2 regions of the Rummeliibacillus sp. G93 genome follow, and region 2 is predicted to be linked to the other one. Evidence: a T-box and tRNA genes for the amino acid it is inferred to sense, from the RefSeq annotation. Region 2 holds a T-box; the other holds one or more tRNA genes.
What was found. A T-box is a leader RNA that pairs with one kind of tRNA and senses whether it is charged. The one in region 2 lies ahead of thrS (threonine--tRNA ligase), so its partner is inferred to be a tRNA-Thr.

Region 1: it encodes a tRNA-Thr, which carries the amino acid that the T-box ahead of thrS (threonine--tRNA ligase) is inferred to sense. The anticodon was not compared.

What each region holds. Positions count from the first base shown of each region.
Region 1 is NZ_CP097314.1:609,920-614,353, reverse strand. It holds gene M2M59_RS02970 (WecB/TagA/CpsF family glycosyltransferase) at 1-545, shown strand, start outside; gene M2M59_RS02965 (hypothetical protein) at 728-1,060, shown strand; gene M2M59_RS02960 (O-methyltransferase) at 1,044-1,682, shown strand; gene M2M59_RS02955 (potassium channel family protein) at 1,844-2,230, shown strand; tRNA gene M2M59_RS02950 (tRNA-Thr) at 2,361-2,431, shown strand; gene M2M59_RS02945 (DUF2653 family protein) at 2,579-2,869, opposite strand; gene M2M59_RS02940 (hypothetical protein) at 2,857-3,336, opposite strand; gene M2M59_RS02935 (bifunctional metallophosphatase/5'-nucleotidase) at 3,471-4,434, opposite strand, start outside.
Region 2 is NZ_CP097314.1:2,151,120-2,155,553, forward strand. It holds gene M2M59_RS10755 (DUF2019 domain-containing protein) at 1-107, shown strand, start outside; gene M2M59_RS10760 (hypothetical protein) at 509-727, opposite strand; gene thrS (threonine--tRNA ligase) at 969-2,891, opposite strand; T-box leader at 2,990-3,224, opposite strand; gene dnaI (primosomal protein DnaI) at 3,283-4,227, opposite strand; gene M2M59_RS10775 (DnaD domain protein) at 4,229-4,434, opposite strand, start outside.

The sequences.
Region 1 (4,434 bases), 1.5 Mb from region 2:
TACAGCGATCGACCTATGTAGTCGCAGACGGTATAGGCGTTGTCATCGGTTCTAAAATATTAGGTACTCCATTGCGGGAACGGATACCAGGCTATGAATTAGTACACGCATTTATGAAAAATGCTGATATTAATAAAAATCGATTCTTCTTTTATGGCGGCAAGCCTGGTGTAGCAGAAGCAGCGGCTAAAAAGGCAATCGCCCTCTACCCCCATATTAATATTGTGGGGACTGCTGATGGCTATGGTGACAGTGACGCAGTAGCCACTCAGGCAGCGTCCTTAAAGCCTGATTTTATTTTTATTGCTACGGGAGCTCCCAAACAAGAAGAATGGATAGCTAGTCACCGCCATCAATTCGAGCACTGTGTCATGATGGGCGTAGGCGGCAGTTTGGACGTGTTATCAGGCAATGTTCGCCGTGCGCCACAACTCTTTATCAAGCTTAATCTTGAATGGTTCTATCGCCTAATCACACAACCCACCCGTATAAAACGTATGATGAAGATACCTCTTTTTCTGCTTAAGGTGTTGCAATCAAAATAACAATTTGCCGATTCTATTAAATTGAATCGGCTTTTTTATATTCCCAATTTCCATTCAAAAATCCAATAGCAATTTATTAATAATAATTCGCTCTTATAATTTATATTGATTTATTGTATACAATTGTATACAATAATTTTATATTCCGATTGTATACAATTGTATACAGAAAGAGGTGTGATATGAGACCAAATGAGGAAAGAGGCGGCCGACATCGTCATCATGGCGGCGGCCATCATACAAAGGGTCCTAAAACATTTAGGCGCGGCAGAGCAATAGCGTTTTTAGAGATACTTCAGCTAAAACGTATGACTATCAAACAGCAACTAGACGAACCCGAATTTGAAACTATTAAGCCAGTCTTAATCGGTGAGTTAAAGGCACTCGACATGGTTATCAACGAATTTATACAGCTATTTGATTTAGAAGAAAGTGATGAAATGGTAACCACTGAAAATCCTTCTATAGAAGCCTCAGAAACGATAGGAGATCTAGCAGATGAAACTAATCAATGAATACATCGATAGCCTCTTCGCTCCAACAGATACAGATTTAGAGGACGTGCTGACATCAATTGAAGAAAACGGAATGCGTTCTATCTCCGTATCACCCGGCTCTGGTAAGCTTCTTACAATGCTGGTGTCTTTATCACAAGCTAAAGAAGTACTAGAAATTGGAGCACTTGGCGGCTATAGCGGCATATGCTTGGCAAGAGGATTTGGCAGCGAAGGTTATTTAACATCACTCGAATTAGAGGAAAACTATGCTACCCTCGCTCATCAAAATTTAACCAAAGCAGGCTTTGGTAATCAAGTTACCTACTTGACTGGTCCAGCACTAGAAAGCCTCCAAATTCTAAAAGAAAATAATAAACAATATGATTTTTTCTTTATAGATGCAGACAAACTAAATTACATCAACTATTTAAACGCTTGTATCGAACTTGCCAAAGATGGTGCTATTATTGTCACAGACAATGTCTTAGCTGGCGGGAGTGTTGCAGATTCAAACTCACAGCCTAAACGTTATAGTGAGTTCATGAAAGAGTTCAATAAAACAGTCGCAGAACACTCTCAGTTGCAATCTGTATTAATACCGATCGGCGACGGAATGACGGTTTCACGCGTTATAAAGTAGTTATACAACATGCTGACTGCTAGCAAATGCTATATGCTTTGTGAGCAGTTTTTTCAATTTCTAATCCTGCTTATCCGACTACCCCACCCCTCAACCTAGAAATATTTTCCCTTGCATGATACTGTATTCAATGAATAATAACGAGGAGGAATTCTTTCACTTTGATTTCATTTATCCTAACACTAAAACGACTGCTAGAAGCTTTGTATAAATCATCAAAACATCCTTTATTTTTATCGCTTATTACTACCCTATTTTTCATCATTCTGTCAGGCGTGTTATTTTATACACAAAAAGAAGGCTGGGCCGTTCTAGACGCCATCTATTTCTGCGTTGTGAGCATTATTCCAACCGGCATCGATACCAACCTTTCCCCTGAAACAGCGATAGGAAAAGTATTCACTATGTTCTATCTTATCGTTGGAACAGGCACAATGCTCCTAACACTCATACTTTTGGCCAAATCGACCATCAATAATGATGATGATTTTAAGAAAACCTTTAAAAGTGGAAAGTGGAAACGCGAAGGACAAGAGGAAGAAAAATAATTCATTTCTTCCCAGTTGCATTGGAGAAGAATAAGTCAAGATAATGCTAGGGCATTTTTGAATTTCGCCTAAATCATGAAATCTGAATTAAGAAAATAAAAGTGCTATACTATTGGTGTAAATAAATATTGCCGACTTAGTTTAATGGCAAAACGGTGGTCTCGTAATCCACTGATAGGAGTTCGATTCTCTTAGTCGGCATATTAAAAAACCGACAACTAACATAAATCTTAATTTGAATTTGCACTATCTTTCAATTGATAATCCAATAAGACTCTTAGATAGCCTATTACGTCTATTCTGTTTCCATAAAAATAAAAGCCATCCATAATTGGATGGCTTTATTTCTTATTCTATAACGGCAATCATGCCCTCTTCATCATCAATTTCTAATCGGATGCTTGCTGCATAGGGATCTACGTTGGTTTCTTCTTGTAAATAGGCACGGATAGCGGACAACATGTTGGCTACGCGATACGTATCTTGTCGATTATTATAATATGCATCGGCAGAGTAGCCTTCATCGTCATCAAAGCAAAGCTCGATCTCTACATTTTCGGGCATTACATTGATTTGGCGTGCATGGTATACGCATAATGCGTTAATTAATTGGTCCTCTGATAAGACTATTGTTTCCATACATTTCGGTCCTCGTCACGTTTTTTGTTGCCACGGAACATTTGGAAAACTTTCATGATTAACATAATAAGTACCAAGATGGCAATAACATTGATTAATAAACCAAATAAGTTGCCCATTGCACCCATATTGCTAAGCATTCCACCAAATAAAAGTCCTGCAAGTCCTCCGAGCATCATGCCACGCATAAATCCGCCCTTTCGTGGAGTTGAATTAGCAGTTTTTGATTTGTTAGTTTTGTTATTAAAGCTTGAGTTTTTGTTATCTTGTGTATTTCGATTTGTATTGGATTTATTGTTATTGAAAATAGAATTATTGGAATTACCGTTTGAATTAAAACCTCTTTTGCCTGATTTGTATCCTCTTGCATCAGCTGTGATGCTAAAATGGTCTGAAACAACAGGCCCTACAGTTGAGAAAGCAAGAGTAGCTGCAAATAAAGCTGCCGCAAGTTTTTTAAATTTCAATTAAATACCCTCCATTAGTGTGTAATTAATATTACTTACTCTTATCTTATCATTTTCCTTACATTATATGAAATGAAACGCTAAGGCAAAAAAAATCCTCCTGCTTTTATAGCAAGAGGATTTTTATTAGTTTGTTAGTCCACTTTTACATTACGAACTTCTGTTGGCTCATCAATAGTTTGTTTACCTTTTAAGTAGTTGATGAATGCATCAGTATCTACTTCGATTGTTTTATCATTTGTTGCTGTTGTGAATGCTTTGAAGTTATCGCCACCTGTTGCGATAAAGTCGTTAATTACAACAGAATATGTTTTTGCAGGATCGATTTTTTCATCTGTATCTCCTACAAATACATCTACAACTCCTTTTGAATTATACGTATAGTGCAAGCCAGATACTTCTAAGCCATAACCACCTGTGAATTGTTGGTTGATTGCTTCTTTAATATTAGCACCAGTCATGTCTACCACTTTCAAGTAGTTGCCGAATGGTTGGACTGCTTGCGCTTTACCCCATGTAATAACATTTTTGTCTCCGTCTTTAACTGTAGTAAGGTCAGCACGGATACCACCAGAGTTTGTCATAGCAAAGTCAGCATTGTAGCCTGAAGCTTTTGCTTGGCTTAATTGTCCATCAGTTACTAAGTTGCCGACTGGAGAACCGCCTAGTGGATGAGCGACACGGTCTCTTGTAATGGATTCAAATGATGCTGTTGCGATTGGCGCATCAATTTTCTCTTTTACTAAAGATTTCGCTTCATTCACAATGCCATTTACCTTCTTAGATACTTTGTTGCTGTTGATTTGTTCTTCAGTTGGCAAGTAGTTATATTTTACAATACCAGATGGTGTTTTAATAAAGTCTTTTGTCTTTTTGCTAATTTTACCTGTTACAACTGAATAAGCTTTACCAAATGATTTTGCCTCAATAATGCGTGTATTTTTGTAAACGCCATTAGCAAAGTTGTGATCATGGCCGCCGATTACTACGTCTACAGAGTGTTTCGGATCGATTTTTTCAAGCTCTTTCAGCATATCGACTGTTTGGCCTAAAATTTTCTCTTTTCCTTGTGTTTCAATTGATGTGTCTGCATCTGTG
Region 2 (4,434 bases):
AAGAGGTATTAAAACCTTTAGCGAGGAAACCTGATCTGTTTGGTTTTAGTACGGAAATATTACTTAGCGAATGGGATGAAGGAAATTTAAAAGACTATCTTAAATAAAAAATTCAAAAGATTTTTGTTAGTAGTCCTTTGAATTTTACGTTTTTTATATATTATTTAATAAGATGATCCATCTTTAAAATCCCATTTGTAATAAAGTGACTAATGATTACGAAGATAGGTAATACGAAAATTTTTGTTGTTTCCATTAATCTAGATGCCATTACTATCGAGTAATAAATACATACGATTGATAAAATGATCGTACTAATACTTAAATCCTTTTGCATATCCCAAATAGCTTGCAAATAAAAAGCAGAAAATATAAATATAAAAATAAAGATAAAAAGTTTAAAGTAATTCAATATATAAGTCCCCTTTTAACCTTTGTTGTCCCCTAAATTCCTAAATTTATTTGTCTCATAATGAATAATTTAAAATTCACATATAAATCTTAGAGTTTAATAATAAAACAAAAGAATAATTCCAAATAGAAAACAAGCGATCACAAATGTAACATAAAAACCAGGAACCCCTAAAGTAACCTCAAGTATTATCGAAATAATGGTTTTAGGTAAACTCGATTTACTCTCTTTATAATCTTTTATTAACAAATTGATTAGCCAAATTAAACTTACTGCTACTATCAATTCTAATAAAATACCAATTAATATGTGCACTTTATATCCCTCCTTTTGCCATCAACTATAAATATTCTCCATACTTTATAGATGACATAAGAAGAGCAGCAAGATACCTTCTTGAGATTGAATTCTTAAAGTAAAATTTTAATAAAATAGCCTAAAAAAATAGTAACTTACTTTTAAATAAAAATAAACTACTTAAGAATAATTATCTAAATTTATTTGAAATCAAAAAGCGGCTTTTCGTCTAATAAACGAAAAGCCGCTTTTGATACATCTAGCCCAAATGTTGTACGTCTTCTAAAATTTTGTTTAGGAATTCATCAAATGGAACAGTTTCAGAATCCTTAGAGCCATACTTGCGGACATTGACGCTGCCATCAGCCATTTCTTTGTCTCCTAGTACAAGCATGTACGGAATCTTTTTCATTTGTGATTCACGGATTTTGTAACCCAGTTTTTCGTCTCGGTAATCCATTTCCACACGCAAGCCTTTTGCTTGAAGTTTTTCTTGTACGCTCTTCGCATAATCGAAGTGCACATCGTTGGAAACAGGGATCACTTGAACTTGCACTGGTGCTAACCAAGTTGGGAATGCACCTTTATATTCTTCGATCAAGAATGCAACAAAGCGTTCCATTGTTGATACGACACCGCGGTGAATAACAACAGGACGATGTTGTTTGCCGTCTTCTCCTACATAGTTCAGGTCGAAGCGTTCTGGCAATAAGAAGTCAAGCTGTACAGTGGACAATGTTTCTTGTTTGCCGATAGCAGTTTTTACTTGAACATCTAGTTTAGGGCCATAGAATGCCGCTTCCCCTTCAGCTTCATAGTAATCCAATTCTAATTCATCCATTGCTTCTTTCAACATGCTTTGCGCTTTATTCCACATTTCATCATCATCAAAGTACTTTTCAGTATCTTGTGGGTCTCTATAAGACAGACGGAATTCGTAGTCATCCAAGTTGAAATCTTTATATACAGCTAAGATAAGTTCCACTACTTTTTTGAATTCTTCTTTGATTTGATCTGGACGAACGAATAAGTGTGCATCGTTTAGAGTCATGCCGCGGACACGTTGAAGGCCAGATACAGCGCCACTCATTTCGTAACGGTGCATAGTACCAAGCTCTGCAATACGTAGCGGAAGGTCTCGGTATGAATGCATAGATGATTTGTACACCATCATATGGTGCGGACAGTTCATTGGACGTAGCACTAGTGTTTCGTTATCCATCTCCATTGGCGGGAACATATCTTCTTGGTAATGATCCCAGTGGCCTGAAGTTACATACAAGTCTTTTGAGCCAAGAACTGGTGTGTAAACATGTTTGTAGCCAAGAGAGACTTCTTTATCAACGATATAGCGTTCGATTGTACGACGGATTGTCGCACCATTTGGCAACCATAATGGAAGGCCCATGCCTACTAATTTGTTGTTAGTGAATAATTCAAGCTCTTTCCCAATTCTACGGTGGTCACGTTCCTTTGCTTCTTCTAACATTTGTAGGTGTGCTTTTAAATCTTCCTTGTTAAAGAAAGCAGTACCGTAAATACGTTGAAGCATTTTGTTGTCGGAGTTTCCTCTCCAATAAGCACCAGCGATAGAAAGCAGCTTGAATTCTTTAATTTTTCCTGTTGAAGGTACATGGACACCACGGCAAAGGTCGAAGAATTCGCCTTGTTCGTAGATTGATACTTGTTCATCTTCAGGAATAGCTTCAAGAAGTTCCACTTTGTATTCATCATCTGCAAAGCGTTTTTGCGCTTCTGCACGTGATACGTCGTGACGAACGATTTCAAGATTCTCTGAAATGATTTTTTTCATTTCTTTTTCAATGCGCGGGAAATCGTCTGAAGTGATTGGTTCAGGTGAATCGATATCATAGTAGAAGCCACCTTCAATGACTGGTCCAACACCAAGTTTCACGCCATCGAATAAACGTTTTACAGCTTGTGCAAGTAAATGTGCAGTTGAATGACGCATAACTTCTAATGATTCTTCATCATTCGGTGTTAAGATAGCAATAGTACCATCACTTTCAAGTGGTGTTTTTGTGTCTACTAAAGCACCATTGAATTTGCCGGCGATTGCTTTTTTGCGTAGTCCTGGACTGATAGATAATGCAACTTCATCTGTTGTAATGCCTTTTTCAAACTCTTTTACTGAGCCATCTGGGAATGTTAATTTAATCATTTTTCATCTCTCCTTTTTGTTTTTTCAAGAGCTCTAGGCCACAAGCTTAGGAGATTTTTTGTCCATTTGTTTTTAAATACACAAAAAAACCTCATCCGCAAAGGGACGAGGTTTGTGCTCGTGGTTCCACCCTTCTTCCTTCTACACAAGAAAATCCTTGTATAGACGAAGCTCAAGATCGGTTAACGGACCGCTTCCGGCGACAATTACTGTTCTCTTTCACTGACGCTGCTCCAAGGGGGTAAATTGAATGCCGTTACTAAGAAGCTCTCACCAGTTGCTTCTCTCTCTTTAAGCCGTACAGACAATTGTTGTCCTTTTCTAAGCATTTAATATTTAGATTATGTTTGAAATTATAAACTGAATCTTTTTGAAAATCAAGTAAAATCATTTAATCTTGATAAAGCCTTCTGTTTTCACCAATCATCTCGAAGTCTGTAGTAAGTGCCTTGACGCGCTCCATGATACGAGCTGCTTTCATGACATCTACTTCCCCTTTTTGTGTTGTCGCGAAATGTTTCTCCAATTGATCATAGTCATAATTGGAGGTAATGAAGACTGGCAAACCCTCATTCATCCGATATTGAAGAATGGTACCAATAATTTCATCTCTCGTCCAAGCAGACAAGTTCTCTGCCCCTATATCATCCAGCATTAAGACGGGTGCTTTTTTGACGAAATCCACTTTTTCTGACAGCGTTTGATCACCAATAGCACTCTTTAATTCACTTAGAAAATCTGGGACATATACCATAACTGTTTTAATTTCCATGGTTGCCAGTTCATTGGCAATGGCGCCAAGCACATATGATTTACCAACACCAAAGTTGCCATATATATAATAGCCTGTCTTCGGTAATTCACCTGTTTTGCGTACTTTTTGAATAAACAGTTCTGCTACATCACTGATTGTCGCCTTAGAAGGATTGCTTTTATCCAAGTCATCAATACGAGCTTTCAATACATCCTTAGGCATATGCATACTAGAAATCATCGAAGCTGCCCTGCGACGGTTATCTTCCATCCTCTTAGTTTGGCATGGAATGTATTCAAGATCGATTTGCCCTCTAATGACTGTGAGCTTTGGAATGAAGCCATTGATCGCATTTTTACAGAGAGCGACAGATTCGCAAGCACTACAGTCATGATGCTGATTGACATATTCATAAAGCTTGCCTAAACCTCTTTCGACCATTTCCCTATTGGCAACTTGATCGTTTTCAGCGAGAAACTTTTGAACATTTTGATTTTCTAAGATTTCTTTTTGCATTTCGTTATAGCGTGATTGAAATTGTGAATCCATCATTTTTTTCAGTTCTCTGTTAATCGGCTGCATGTTATGAATCCACCTCTCCTTCTTTCAATCCTAATTTTTTCATTACTTCTTGCCGTTTCTTATCATAATCGGTATGAGTTGTTTCTTTGTTTTCCTCTTTTTTCTGCTGTTGTTTCATTTTATTTTCATAGTACCAGTCAGGTACATTTTGCTTTTGGTTGTATGTTTGATTTTTCGGGGTATATTGCTTTCGATTCTTTTGGAGCT